2 regions of the Ramlibacter sp. GCM10027632 genome follow, and region 1 is predicted to be linked to the other one. Evidence: riboswitches for the same ligand, from Rfam matches in the RefSeq annotation. Region 1 holds a riboswitch; the other holds the start of a gene.
What was found. A riboswitch is a leader RNA that binds a small molecule or an ion and turns the genes downstream of it on or off. The one in region 1 is predicted to bind glycine.

Region 1 (7,255 bases):
CGATGATCAGCGCGGGCACCTCGGCGCCCGCGTCGCGCACCGCGAACACCAGCAGCGTGTAGTAGCCGGTGAAGCCCAGCAGGCTCAGGCCCAGGGCGCCCAGCGCCTGGCGCAGGGTGGGCAGCGGGCGGCGCGCCAGCGCCATCACCAGCGCGGAGAAGGCGCCGTAAGCCACGAAGCGGCCGCTGGCCAGGTCGACCGCCGAAAAGCCCTCGACCATGCGGGGCATGACGAACACCAGGCCCCACAGGGCCCCGGCCGCGAGGCCCGCCAGGACGCCCCGGAGCACTAGGGTGTGTCCTCGAATTCCCCGGGCCCGCGTTGGGGCGCAATCGGGATGGATTGCGCACCGACGGAGCGCGGCATGGGCTGATGCCCATGCAAGCGACGAGGCGTGCAAGACGCCCGATTTCGCCCCAACCCGAAGGGCTCCTGCCTTGGCGGGCGGTGCGCTGCGTTGCAAAACCGGGCAAGGCGTACAGCCTTGCCCTGGGTTTTGCGCCTTGCGCCCCATCCCGCCAAGGCAGGAGCGCGGCCCGGGGAATCCGATGACACACCCTAGAGGGCGAAGCCATCATCGGCGGCGATGATGGAGCCGTTGATGAAATGGCTCTCGCTGCTGGCGAGCAGCACCAGCAGCGCGTCGAGGTCCTCGGGATGGCCGATGCGCTTGCGCGGGAGCATGTCCACCAGCTTGCGGCCCTGCTCGGTCTGCCAGTGGTGGTGGTTGATCTCGGTGTCGATGTAGCCGGGGCAGATCGCGTTCACGTTGATCTCGAAGCGGCCCCACTCCAGCGCCATCGACTTGGTCATGTGGACCACCGCCGCCTTGGCCATGGCGTACACGCCGATCTGCGGCAGCGGGCGCAGGCCGGCCATCGAGGAGACATTGATGATGCGCCCGCCGGTGAAGGTGCCGGGGGCCGCGCCGCGCGCGCGCGCCAGCATGCGCTTGGCGACTTCCTGCGCGACGAAGAAGGCGCCGCGCACGTTGGTGTCGAAGACGAAATCGAAGTCTTCCTCCGAGACGTCCTGCAGGCGCTGGGTCGTGCCCACGCCGGCGTTGTTCACCAGGATGTCGATGGAGCCGACCTCGGTCTCGGCATGGGCCACGGCGGCGCGGATGCTGTCGAGGTCGGTCACGTCCATGGGCGTGATGTGGGCGTCGCCGCCCTCGCCCTCGATCTGCGCGCGCAGGTCCTTGAGGTTCTCCACGCGGCGGGCCGCGAGCACGACGGCGGCGCCGGCCCGCGCCAGGGTGCGCGCGAACTGCGCGCCCAGGCCGCTGGATGCGCCGGTGACCATTGCAACGCGGCCGGACAGGTCGATGGTGTAGCTCATGTCGTCTCCTCGGGGCGCCAGGGTGCGCCGGAGCGTCCCGCGGCAGGCAATAGAATCGTTCGCGGTGCGCCGGTACCCCTCGGGGCAGCGGCTCAAGACGGACTGGAACCATTATCAGCGAGACAACATGACGCAAGAAGAGATCCTGTCGCAATACGGACCCCGCGAAGCGATGGAGTACGACGTGGTCGTCGTCGGCGCCGGCCCCGCGGGCCTGGCCACCGCGATCCGCCTGAAGCAGCTGGCTGCCGAAAGCGGCAAGGAGGTGTCGGTGGTGGTGCTCGAGAAGGGTTCCGAGCCCGGCGCGCACATCCTGTCCGGCGCCATCATGGACCCGCGCGCGATCAGCGAGCTGTTCCCCGACTGGCAGGCCCTGGGCGCGCCGCTGAACCAGCCCGTCACCGAGGACATCTTCCTTTTCCTCACCGAGCAGGGCGCCACCCGCACGCCCAACGCGCTGCTGCCGAAGAACTTCCACAACGAAGGCAACTACATCATCAGCCTGGCCAACCTCACGCGCTGGATGGCGCAGCAGGCCGAGGCGCTGGGCGTGGAGATCTTCCCCGGCTTCCCCGCCGGCGAGGTGCTTTACCGCGAGGACGGCTCGGTCAAGGGCGTGGCCACCGCCAACATGGGCATCGGCAAGGACGGCGAGCCCACCGAGAACTTCCAGCTCGGCATGGAGCTGCACGCCAAGTACACCGTGTTCGCCGAGGGCGCGCGCGGCCACCTGGGCAAGCAGCTGATCGCGAAGTACAGGCTCGACGAGGGCCGCGACCCGCAAAGCTACAGCATCGGCATCAAGGAGGTCTGGGAGATCGACCCGGCCCGCCACAAGCCGGGCCTGGCCCTGCACAGCGCCGGCTGGCCCCTGGACAACAACACCTACGGCGGTTCCTTCCTGTACCACATGGAGGACAACCAGGTGGCCGTGGGCTACGTGGTCGGCCTGGACTACGCCAACCCCTGGCTCTCGCCCTACGAGGAGTTCCAGCGGTTCAAGACGCACCCCAACATCCGCTGGTACTTCGACACGCCCGAGGGCGGCAAGCCGGCCAAGCGCCTGGCCTATGGCGCCCGCGCGCTGACGGTGGGCGGCCTGCTGTCCCTGCCGAAGCAGGTGTTCCCCGGCGGCGCGCTGGTGGGCTGCGACGCCGGCTACCTCAACGCGTCGCGCATCAAGGGCAGCCATGCCGCCATCAAGAGCGGCATGCTGTGCGCCGAGGCCGCCTTCGAGGCCCTGGGCGCCGGCCGCCAGGGCGACGAGCTCACCGCCTACCCCGAGGCCTTCGAGCAGTCCTGGCTGTACGCCGAGTTGAACAAGGCGCGCAACTTCAAGCAGTGGTTCAAGAAGGGCCTGCCCCTGGCCACCGTCATGACCGGCATCGAGCAGTTCGTGCTGCGCGGGCACATCCCCTGGACCCTGCACCGCGAAAAGCCCGACCACGTGTACCTCAAGCCGGCCGACCAGTGCCCGCGCATCGAGTACCCCAAGGCCGACGGCAAGCTCACCTTCGACCGGCTCTCGTCGGTGTTCATCTCGAACACCAACCATGCCGAGGACCAGCCGGCCCACCTCACGCTCAAGGACGCCTCGGTGCCCGTGAACGTGAACCTGGCGAAGTTCGCCGGCCCCGAGGCGCGCTACTGCCCGGCCGGCGTGTACGAGTTCGTCAAGGACGACAGCACCGGCGCCGACCGCCTGCAGATCAACGCGCAGAACTGCGTGCACTGCAAGACCTGCGACATCAAGGACCCGACGCAGAACATCGTGTGGGTGGTGCCCGAGGGCGGCGGCGGCCCCAACTACGCCAACATGTAAACGGCGCCCGCCTGGCGGCTACAATCGCCGGGTTGTCAGGAGAGCGCCTGCCCCCGAGCAGGCCGCCGAAGGCGCAGGCTCATCGCCGAACGCTCAGGCACCCAGGACTGGCAACGCGCGGCGCTCGCGCCGCGTTTCCTTGCTGGAGAGAGGTACTTTCGCGGTACCCACCGAAGGAGCAAGCCCCCGCGCGGGGTGAATCTCTCAGGTAAAGCGGACAGCAGGGCTCCCCCATGGTCGTACCACATGGTCGTACCATGGCCCGCAGCCCTTTCCCGGAGACCCGGATGTCCGCCCCGAACGCCACCCCTGAGCCCTCCCTGCAGCACACGCCGCTGCACGCGCTGCACCTCGAACTGGGCGCGCGCATGGTCCCCTTCGCGGGCTACGCGATGCCGGTGCAGTACCCGGCCGGCCTCATGGCCGAACACCAGCACACCCGCGCGGCCGCCGGCCTGTTCGACGTCTCGCACATGGGCCAGCTGCGGCTGGTCGGCCCCGACGCCGCGGCCGCCTTCGAGACGCTGATGCCGGTGGACGTGGTCGATCTCGCGGTGGGCCGACAGCGCTACGGCCTGCTGCTCACCGACGAGGGCACCATCATCGACGACCTGATGTTCGTCAACCGCGGCGGCGACCTGTTCGTCGTCGTCAACGGCGCCTGCAAGGCCGGCGACATCGCCCACATCCAGGCCCGCATCGGCTCGCGCTGCGAGGTCGTGCCCCTGCCCGAGCGGGGCCTGCTGGCGCTGCAGGGGCCGCAGGCCGCCGCAGCCCTGTCCGGCCTGGTGCCCGGGGTCGAGAAGCTGGTCTTCATGACCGGCGCCGCCTTCCTGTGGGATGGCACCGAGCTGTTCATCACCCGCAGCGGCTACACCGGCGAGGACGGCTTCGAGATCTCCGTCGAGGCCGGCAAGGCCGAGGCCCTGGCCCGCGCGCTGCTGGCGCAGCCCGGCGTCATGCCGATCGGCCTGGGCGCGCGCAACTCGCTGCGCCTGGAGGCGGGCCTGTGCCTGTACGGCAACGACATCGACACCACCACCACCCCGGTCGAGGCCGGCCTGGCCTGGGCCATCCAGAAGGTGCGCCGCAGCGGCGGCGCGCGCGCGGGCGGCTTCCCCGGCGCCGCCCGGGTGCTGGCCCAGCTCGATGGCACCGCCCCCCCGGCGCGCCGGCGCGTCGGCCTGGTGGCCCTGGAGCGGGTGCCGGTGCGCGAGCACACCGAACTGCGCGACGCGCAGGGCCGACGCGTCGGCGAGGTCACCAGCGGCCTGCTGGCCCCCAGCGTGGACAAGCCGGTCGCCATGGCCTACGTGGACGCCGCGCTGGCAGCCCACGGCACCCGCGTCGACGCCATCGTGCGCGGCAAGGCCGTGCCGATGGAGGTCGCGCCCCTACCCTTCGTGCCGCCCCGCTATTTCCGCGGCTGAACCGCCGCAACGCCCCTCAACGAGACAACAACCGGAGAAAAACCATGACCCTGAAGTTCACCCCCGACCACGAATGGATCCGCGCCGAGGGCGACGGCCCCGCCACGGTGGGCATCACCGTGCACGCGCAGGATGCGCTGGGCGACGTGGTGTTCGTCGACCTGCCCGAGGTCGGCCGCAGCTATGCCAAGGGCGAGGTCGCCGGCGTCGTCGAGTCCGTCAAGGCCGCGGCCGACGTGTACATGCCCCTGGACGGCGAGATCACCGAGGTCAACGAGGCCCTGCGCGCCGACCCGTCGCTCGCCAACAGCGACCCGCTGGCCGCCGGCTGGTTCTTCAAGGTCAAGCTGGCCAATCCCGCCGAGGTCGACGCCCTCATGGACGAGACCGCCTACGACGCCTTCGCCAAGAACGGCGCCTGACCCTTCCTCCCCAACACCTCTGACGGACCCGCCGCGATGCTGATGCAAGCCGCCCGCCCGCTGGGCGAACTCGAGAACCCCAGCGAATTCATCCCGCGCCACATCGGCATCTCCGAGGCCGACGAGCGCCACATGCTCTCGGTCGTGGGCGAAGCCTCGCGCCGCGCCCTGATCGAAGGCATCGTGCCGCGCTCGATCGCGCGCAGCACCGAGATGAAGCTGCCCCCGGCGGTGACCGAGGCCGCCGCGCTCGCCGAGCTCAAGGCCATCGCCTCGCGCAACAAGGTGATGCGCAGCTTCATCGGCCAGGGCTACTACGGCACGCTCACGCCGCCGGTGATCCTGCGCAACATCCTGGAGAACCCGGCCTGGTACACCGCCTACACGCCCTACCAGGCCGAGATCAGCCAGGGCCGCATGGAGGCGCTGGTCAATTTCCAGACGATGGTCTGCGACCTGACCGGCATGCCCATCGCCAACGCCTCGATGCTGGACGAGGCCACCGCCGCCGCCGAGGCGATGACGCTGGCCAAGCGCAGCGTCAGGAGCAAGTCCAACCGCTTCGTGGTCTCGGGCGACTGCCACCCGCAGACCATCGAGGTGGTGCGCACCCGCGCCAAGCCCCTGGGCCTGGAGGTGCTGGTCACGACGACCGCCGATGAATGGGCCGCGGCCCTGGCCGGCGAGCACTTCGCCGCGCTCGCGCAGTACCCGGCCTCCACCGGCCGGATCGACGACCTGCGCGCCGACGCGGACAAGACCCACGCCCAGCACGGCGCCTTCATCGCCGCCGCCGACCTGCTGGCCCTGGCGCTGATCGTGCCGCCCGGCGAATGGGGCGCGGACATCGTGGTCGGCACGACCCAGCGCCTGGGCATGCCCATGGGCGCCGGCGGCCCGCACGCCGCCTACATGGCCTGCCGCGACGAGTACAAGCGTTCGCTGCCCGGCCGCCTGGTCGGCGTGAGCGTGGACAGCCACGGCAACCCCGCCTACCGCCTCGCGCTGCAGACGCGCGAGCAGCACATTCGCCGCGAGAAGGCCACCTCCAACATCTGCACCGCGCAGGTGCTGCCGGCGGTGGTGGCGAGCATGTACGCCGTCTACCACGGCCCCCAGGGCCTGCGGCGCATCGCGCAGCGCGTTGCGGCCTACACGGCCATCCTGGCGCGCGGCCTCGCGCAGCTGGGCTTCCAGGCCGTGAACGCCACCGCCTTCGACACCCTGTGCGTGAAGGCCGGCGAGGAGGCGGTGCGCCGCATCGCCGAGCGCGCCCTGGCCGCCGGCGCCAACCTGCGCCACGTCGACGCGACCACGCTGTCGATCTCGCTGGACGAGACCACCACCCGCGAGGACCTCACCCTGCTGTGGTCCGCCTTCGCCGGCCGCGACCAGGCCGTGCCCGGCTTCGAGGCCTTCGAGAAGGGCGTGGAGCCGCTGATCCCCGAGTCGCTGCGCCGCACCAGCGCCTACCTCACGCACCCGGTGTTCAACACGCACCACAGCGAGACCGGCATGCTGCGCTACATCCGCGCGCTGTCGGACAAGGACCTGGCCCTGGACCGCAGCATGATCCCCCTGGGCTCGTGCACCATGAAGCTGAACGCCACCAGCGAGATGATCCCCATCACCTGGCCGGAGTTCGCCCACCTGCACCCCTTCGCGCCGCGTGATCAGCTCGAGGGCTACGCCGAGCTCGACGAGCAGCTGCGCGCCTGGCTGTGCCAGGCCACCGGCTATGCCGGCATCAGCCTGCAGCCCAATGCCGGCTCGCAGGGCGAGTACGCCGGCCTGCTGGCGATCAAGGCCTGGCACGAGAGCCGCGGCGACCACCACCGCACCGTCTGCCTGATCCCCTCCTCCGCGCACGGCACCAACCCGGCCAGCGCGCAGATGGTGGGCATGCAGGTGGTGGTGACCGCCTGCGACGCCATGGGCAACGTGGACCTGGCCGACCTGCAGGCCAAGTGCGAGCAGCACTCGGACAAGCTGGCCGCGGTGATGATCACCTACCCCAGCACGCACGGCGTGTTCGAGACCCAGGTCAAGGAGCTGTGCGCCCTGGTGCACCGCCACGGCGGCCGCGTCTACGTGGACGGCGCCAACATGAACGCCCTGGTGGGCGTGGCCGCGCCCGGCGAGTTCGGCGGCGACGTGAGCCACCTGAACCTGCACAAGACCTTCTGCATCCCGCACGGCGGCGGCGGCCCGGGCGTCGGCCCGGTGTGCGTGGTGGAGGA
Region 2 (7,255 bases), on a different contig from region 1:
GCCACGGTGCGCTGGCGCCTGGCCTCGAGCTTTCCCAAGTCGCTGGACACCATCTTCGGCGGCGCTGAAGTCTTCGCACAGAAGGTGCGCCAGATGTCGGGCGGCAAGTTCGAGGTGTCGGTGCACCCGGCGGGCGAGCTGATGCCCGCCCTGAGCGTGCTCGATGGCGTGCAGAACGGCACGGTCGAGGCCTGCCACACGGCCTCGCTGTACTTCTTCGGCAAGAACGAGGCGTTTGCCATCGGCACCAATGTCCCCTTCGGCATGAACACCCGGCAGATGACCGCCTGGATGCTCGATGGCAACGGCATGAAGCTGATGCGCGAACTCTTCGCCAAGTACAACATCGTCAACTTCCTGGGCGGCAACACCTGCGCGCAGATGGGGGGCTGGTTCCGCAAGGAGATCAAGTCGGCGGCCGACTTCAAGGGCCTGAAGTTCCGCGTGGGCGGCTTCAACGGCAAGATCCTCGAGCGCATGGGCGTGGTCCCGCAGAACATCCCCGGGGGCGACGTGTACGCCTCCCTGGAGAAGGGCACCATCGACGCCGCCGAATTCGTGGGCCCCTATGACGACCAGAAGCTGGGCTTCCACAAGGTGGCGCCCAACTACTACTACCCGGGCTACTGGGAAGGCACGGGCCAGGTCGACTTCCTGATCAACCAGAAGGCGTTCGAGGCGCTGTCCCCCGAGAACAAGGCCATCGTCGAAAGCGCGTCGCTGGCGGCGCACCAGACCATGATCTCGCGGTACGACAGCCGGAACCCGACCGCGCTCAAGCAGCTGGTCGCCAGTGGCGCCAAGCTGCGGCCCTTCCCGCAGGACGTCGTCGCCGGCGCGCACAAGCACGCGCTGGCGCTGTTCGACCAGCTGAGCGACACCAATCCCGACTGGAAGAAGATCTACACCGACTACACCCGGTTCGCGGCCGACGCGCACATGTGGTTCCGCTTCACCGAGACCCCGTTCGACCGCTACATGCAGTCGGTGAAGTCTCCGGCCTGACGACGCCCGGCGCCACGGGCCACCACGGCGCCCCGCCGGCGGCATGCCGCCGGCGGGGCGCCTCTCGTTTCAGCTGGCCTGGGCCGCCGAAGCCGTCGCCGTGATCGGCAGGCGACTTCCGGCCGGCTTCGCGCCCTGCGCCACCAGCTCCCCCAGGAGATCGGCGGTCGCTGCGCTCAGCGTCCATCCCAGGTGGCCATGCCCGGTGTTGTAGAACACGTTGGCCTGCCGGCCCCGGCCGACGCGGGGCATCATGTCCGGCATCATCGGCCGCAGGCCAGCCCAGGGCACCACCTGGCGCGTGCTGACCCCGGGGAAGCATTGCTGCACCCACTCGACCAGCGGCCTGATGCGGTCGGCCCGGATGTCGCGATTGAAGCCGTTGAACTCAGCGGTTCCCGCCACCCGGAAGCGGTCGGCCCCGAGGCGGCTGGTGACCAGCTTGGTCTCATCGTCCAGCAGGCTCACGGTGGGCGCCGCCGCCTGGCTGGCGTCGTCCAGCAGGTTCACCGTGATCGAGTAGCCCTTGACCGGATAGACGTTGATGCGGTCGCCCAGCTGCGCCGCCAGCGCCCGGCTGCCCACGCCGGCGCACACCACGACGGCGTCGAAGGATTCGGTCCGCGAGCCCGTGCCGTCGTCCAGGTCCACGCGCGCGCGGCGGCCGTCGCAATCGAGTGACAGCACGTCCTCGCCGTAGAGGAATTTCACGCCCATTCGCGCGCAGGCCGCGGCCAGGCCCTGCGTGAACTTGTGGATGTCCCCGGTGGAATCGCTCTCGGTGTAGTAGCCGCCGTAGTAGTCGCCCGCCAGCGTCGGCTCGATGGCGCGCATTTCCTGGGGCGTGACGGCCCGGCGCTGCAGGCCGCCGGCGGCCAGCAGCTGCGAGACCTTCCCCGCATGCTCGAAGCCCTTGCGGTCCCGGTAGATGTGGAGGATGCCTTCGCGGCGATGGTCGAAGTCGATGCCTTCGGCCGCGGCCCAGGAAAACAGGTGGTCCCGCGCGACGATCGCCAGGCGCGCCGTCTCGATGGTGTTGGACTCGTACTTGGGGATGCTGGCGATGAACTCGGCGAACCACGAGATCTTGTGCCAGGAGGGTTTGGGGTTGACCAGCAGCGGCGCATCCTGGCGCAGCATCCACTTGAGGCCCTTGAGGAGGGTGGACGGATGGGTCCAGGTCTCGGCGTTGGACGCCGAGAGCTGGCCGCCGTTGGCGAACGAGGTCTCCATGGCGGCATAGCGGTGCCGCTCGATGACGGTGACGCCGTATCCGCGTTGGGCCAGGGCGTAGGCGGTGGTCACGCCGGTGATGCCGCCACCGATCACTGCAAAGGTCTTCATCAGGTTGCTCCAGACGTCGAGAAGGGAGTCCGCCGCGCCAGTCGCGCGTCGAACGCCCCCTCTGTTCGGAACCTGAGAGATTCACCTGCGGTCGCGAGGCGCCGCGGGCTTGCTCCTTCGGTGCGCCGGCGGACGAGGCCAGCGGCTCTTCAGAGTATTCGGGTGCGCGGGCCGGTCCTGGGTACCTGAGAGTTTCCGGGGCGGTTGCTCCTTCGGCGCCGCGCCGTGACGCGGTCTCTCCCGGCTCGCGCAGTGGTGGAGGGGTCAGGCGCCAGCGGGCTCCTTCAGGTATCGGGCCACCAGGCCCGCCCAGAAGCGCGCGCCCGGCTCGATGATCTCGTCGTTGAAGTCGTAGCCCGGGTTGTGGACCATGCAGGCGCCCGGGGTCCCCGGGCCGCCGTTGCCGACATAGACATAGCTGCCAGGCACCTTTTCCAGCATGAAAGCGAAGTCCTCGCTGGCGGTCAGCGGCTGGCCCTCGGGATTCACCCGGTCCGGCCCGAACAGGTCCAGCGCCACCTGGGTCGCCAGGCGGGTTTCGTCCGGCGTGTTCACCAGCACGGCGTAGCCGTCACGCCAGTCGATGTCGGCCTTCACCTTGAAGCTGGCGGCCTGCAGGTTCACCAGGTCGCAGATGCGCTCCTTGAGCAGCGTGCGCACCTGCGGGTCCAGGGCGCGCACGCTCAATTCGAGCGTGGCGAGGTCCGGGATGATGTTGTTGGCCGTTCCGGCATGCATGGCGCCGACGGTGACCACCGCGGATTTCAAGGGGTCCACGTTGCGCGACACCACGGTCTGGAGCGCCGTGACGATGGCCGCCGTGGCGACCACGGTGTCGGCGGTGGTCTGCGGCATGGCCCCGTGGCCGCCCACGCCGCGCAGCGTGATGGTGACGTTGTCGCTGGACGCCATGGTCGGCCCCACCCGGAAGTGGAAGGACCCGGCCTCCAGGCCCGGCATGTTGTGGAGCGCGAACACCGCGTCGCAGGGGAAGCGCTCGAACAGGCCGTCCTCCATCATGCGCAAGGCGCCACCGGCGCCTTCTTCCGCGGGCTGGAAGATCAGGTTCAGGGTGCCGTCGAAGTCCACGTCCTCCGCGATCAGGCGGGCCGCCGCCAGGAGGGTGGCGGTGTGGCCGTCATGCCCGCAGGCATGCATCACGCCGGCATGGCGGCTGCTCCATTCGCGCCCGTTGTCCTCGGTGATGGGAAGCGCGTCCATGTCGGCCCGCAGGCCCAGGGCCCGGGAACCGGCGCCGCGCTGCAGGCGGCCCACCACGCCCGTGCCGCCGATGCCCGTCGTGACCTCGTAGCCCCAGCCGGCCAGCTTGGCCGCCACCAGGGCCGCCGTGCGGTGCTCCTGGAAAGCCATCTCGGGATGGGCGTGGATGTCGCGGCGGATCTGGATGAACTCGCCGACGCGCTGCGACAGCGAGTGCCCCAGGTAGGTCTCCTTCATGGCCGCACTCACTGGGGCTGCAGGTTCATCGAGCGGGCGATGGCGCGGTACTTGTCGGTGTTGTCGGCGTAGACCTTGCCCATCGCCGCCAGCGGCTGCGGTCGCGGCACGATCATGGCCTGCGCCTCCAGGGCCGAGCGGACGCCGGGGTCGTTGGCCACTTCGCTCAGGGCCCTGTGCAGGGCCTGCACGATGGGCTCGGGCGTGTCCTTGCGCACGAAGTAGCCCGACCAGGTGTCGAAGACGAAGGTCTTGAGCGGCGCGGCATCGTGCAGCGGCGGGGCCTTCTTCAGAGGCTCCTGGCGATCGGCCGACAGCACTGCCACCGCCTTGAGCTTGCCCTCGTCGACGAGCGCGATCTGGCCCTTGCCGTAGGGGGAGATGAACACGTCCACCAGCCCGGCCATCAGGTCCTGGAAGGCCGGGGCCGCGCCCTTGTACGGCACGTGGGTCATCGGGATGCCGGTCTGCCTGGACATGTGCTCGCCCAGGAGGTGGTACATGGAGCCGGGGCCCACGCTGGCATAGGTCAGGGGCTTGCCGTCGGCCGCGCCCTTGCGGGCATAGGCCAGCAGCTCGTCCCCGTTGCTGGCGGGCAGGTCCCTGCGCGCGAACATCGCCATCGGGTTGATGGTGATCATCTGGACCAGGCGGAAGTCCTCGGGCTTGTACTTGATGGCGGCGTTCGACAGGGGCGCCAGGATCAGCTCGTTGGGCGAGCCCTGGAAGATGACATGGCCGTCGGCCGGGCTGGCCAGCACCTTCTGCGCCGCGATGCCGCCGCTGGCGCCGCCCAGGTTCTCCACGATCACCGGCTGGCCCAGGTGCTTGCCCAGGGTGGTGCTCAGGGTGCGGGCGACCACGTCGGACACGCCGCCCGCCGGGTAGGGAACCATCAGCGTCACCGGCTTGGACGGGAAGGTCTGCGCGGCGGCGGCGCCGGCCAGCGACAGGCCGGCGAGGGTGGCCGCGGCGCGGCGGAGGAAGTGGCGTTTGCTGGCGGTCATGGAGCGGGTCTCGTGTGCGGGGGTTGCCTGCCGGATCAGCAGGTAAGACCCATGCTAGGGAGGGGAAAACGATGTGTCCAATGCATTATTTTCCTGTTCATCATTCGGGGAGCGCATCTTTCTTGCTTTAGCGTGACATGAACATCCGCCACCTCGAACACTTCCTGGCTGTCGCCGAAACCGGGTCCTTCAGCCGCGCGGCGGAGAAGCTGCACCTGACCCAGTCGGCACTGAGCCGCAGCATCCAGGCGCTGGAGTCCGAGGTCGGCGGGCTGCTGCTGGACCGCGTCGGCAAGCGCAACGAGCTGTCGGTGCTGGGCCGCCAGCTGCTGCAGCGGGCGCGGCGCATCGTCCTGGAGGCCTCCGAGCTCAAACGCGGTGCCGAGTTGATGCGCGAGTCCCATGCCGGCGTGATGCGGGTGGGCCTGGGCTCCGGGCCCGGCGCCATCCTGATGACGCCGCTGATGTGCCACATGGCGCTGGCGCATCCCCAGGTGAGGGTCAAGGTGGTGCGGGGGCCGACGCAATTGCAGCTGATCCAGCTGCGGGACCGCCAGCTGGATGCGCTGGTGGTGGACATGCGTCTGGTTCCGCCGGCGGAAGACCTGAACATCGAGCCGGTCGCCGAGATGGCCGGCGGCTGGATGGTGCGCAACGGGCACCCCCTGCTGAGGGAGAAGGTGGTGACGCTGGATGACCTGCTGGCCTATCCCATCGCCTCCACGCCCCTGTCCGATGAGGTGGCCCGGCTCCTGGTCGGCCAGTACGGCCCCAAAGCCAATCCGGCGCAGTTCCGGACGCTGGAGTGCGATGACATCGAAAGCCTGATCGACGTGACCGAGCGCACCGATGCGGTGCTGCTGGGCGTGCTGGCGACCGCGCGGGAGCGGATCGAGGCGGGCTCCCTGGCCGTGCTGCCGGTGCGGCCCGTCCTGAAGGCGACCGCACGGTTCGTCTACGTGACCCTGGCCGGGCGCAGCGAAGCGCCGGTGATGTCGCTGCTGCGCCAGTTCGTGGCGCAGCGCATGGTGGATTGACGCCTGGGCGAGAGGCCGGACTGCGCGTCGAATGGCGGGCCAAAAAAAAGTCCTTGGCATGCAAGGACTTTTTCGAATGTGTGGTGGAGAGGAGGAGGATCGAACTCCCGACCTTCGCATTGCGAACGCGACGCTCTCCCAGCTGAGCTACCCCCCCACGGAGAGCTTCATTGTAACCCCAAGTCCGGCGGCGGATCGGCCTGCGCGCCTTTTTGCGCGCGCGTTGCGAACTGTTGAGTCCTTTGGTGTTCATGGTTAGGATGCGCAGGACAGACCCGTTGTCCACAGGGCCAGCAACTCCAGGGAGAGTCCCGGGCGGCCCGTCAGGCCGCCGCAGCGCATGCTGCGAAGGAGTCCCTCATGGACGGCGACCGCAAGATTTCCCCCAGCGTCCCGGGGCTGTCCCCGCCCTCCGCCGGGCGCATGCGCAGCTTCTCCGACCCCACCCACGACCGCGGCACGCCCGCCGAGGCCGACCTGTTCGGCCCCGCCATCGGCGAATCGCCGGGCGCCGTGGCCGTGGCGATCGCCGGCCAGTTCCCGCGTGAGGCCGACGCGCCAGCGCGGGCCGAGATCGCCGCGCGCGTGGCCGTGCGGCTGGTGGCCGCGGCCTCGCACCTGACCGCGGCCCAGCGCACCGCCGCGATGCAGGCCCTGGTGGCCGGCGCCGGCGGCTGGCGCGAGGCCTTCGAGGCCCTGGCGCGGGCCGGCGAGTCGCTGTCCCCGCCCGTGATCCGCGACCTCATGGCCGGCGTGGCCGAGGGCCTGGGCGGCCGCCACCTGGCCGCCGCGACCCGCAGCGAACTCGTCGCCACCGTGGTGCGAGCCACCGCGCTGGACGCCAGCCCCGGCCTGGCGCCGGTCCCGGCGGCGGCCTGCGTGGAGGCGGTCCTGTCCACCTTCGGCCTGGCCAGCGCCGGCCCGGCCCTGCGCCAGGCCTGCCTGGACGACGTGCTCGAGGCCTTCGCCAGCGTCCCGCGCGGCGACATAGAGGACGGCACGCTCACCGCCCTGGTGGAGGCCTATGGCCTGGCGCTGGAGCTGGACGGCCAGGGGCGCGACCTGCGGGGTTGGCTATTCGATGCCCTGGCCGAGGCGGCCTCGGCCGGCCGGCTCGACGCCGACGGCTTGGGCGAGGCCATCGAGGGCCTGTCCGAAGCCGCCGCCGGCGGCGACGCGGGCAGCGGCCTCGGCCCCTGGCTGCTGGCCCGCACCCTCGAGGCCCGCGCGCAGGTGCAGGGTGACCGCTTCGTGGCGATGGTCGCGGCCTGCGTCCTGGCGCAGGCCCGGCCCACGCTGCAGGTGGAGATGGCGCACGCCCTGTGCGGCCAGGCGCTGGCCGCCGCGCCGCAGCTCGAGGCCCAGGCGCTGCACGACGCGCTGCGGGGCCTGGCCGAAGGCATC

Region 2: another riboswitch for glycine. It lies ahead of ACFQZY_RS18055 (D-amino acid dehydrogenase); the one in region 1 lies ahead of gcvT (glycine cleavage system aminomethyltransferase GcvT).

What each region holds. Positions count from the first base shown of each region.
Region 1 is NZ_JBHTGW010000001.1:369,252-376,506, forward strand. It holds gene ACFQZY_RS01660 (DMT family transporter) at 1-289, opposite strand, end outside; gene ACFQZY_RS01665 (SDR family oxidoreductase) at 559-1,341, opposite strand; gene ACFQZY_RS01670 (4Fe-4S dicluster domain-containing protein) at 1,469-3,163, shown strand; glycine riboswitch at 3,190-3,283, shown strand; glycine riboswitch at 3,296-3,394, shown strand; gene gcvT (glycine cleavage system aminomethyltransferase GcvT) at 3,451-4,593, shown strand; gene gcvH (glycine cleavage system protein GcvH) at 4,638-5,015, shown strand; gene gcvP (aminomethyl-transferring glycine dehydrogenase) at 5,052-7,255, shown strand, end outside.
Region 2 is NZ_JBHTGW010000015.1:32,949-40,203, reverse strand. It holds gene ACFQZY_RS18060 (TRAP transporter substrate-binding protein) at 1-1,005, shown strand, start outside; gene ACFQZY_RS18055 (D-amino acid dehydrogenase) at 1,075-2,349, opposite strand; glycine riboswitch at 2,512-2,602, opposite strand; gene ACFQZY_RS18050 (M20 aminoacylase family protein) at 2,614-3,807, opposite strand; gene ACFQZY_RS18045 (Bug family tripartite tricarboxylate transporter substrate binding protein) at 3,816-4,814, opposite strand; gene ACFQZY_RS18040 (LysR family transcriptional regulator) at 4,952-5,851, shown strand; tRNA gene ACFQZY_RS18035 (tRNA-Ala) at 5,933-6,008, opposite strand; gene ACFQZY_RS18030 (hypothetical protein) at 6,212-7,255, shown strand, end outside.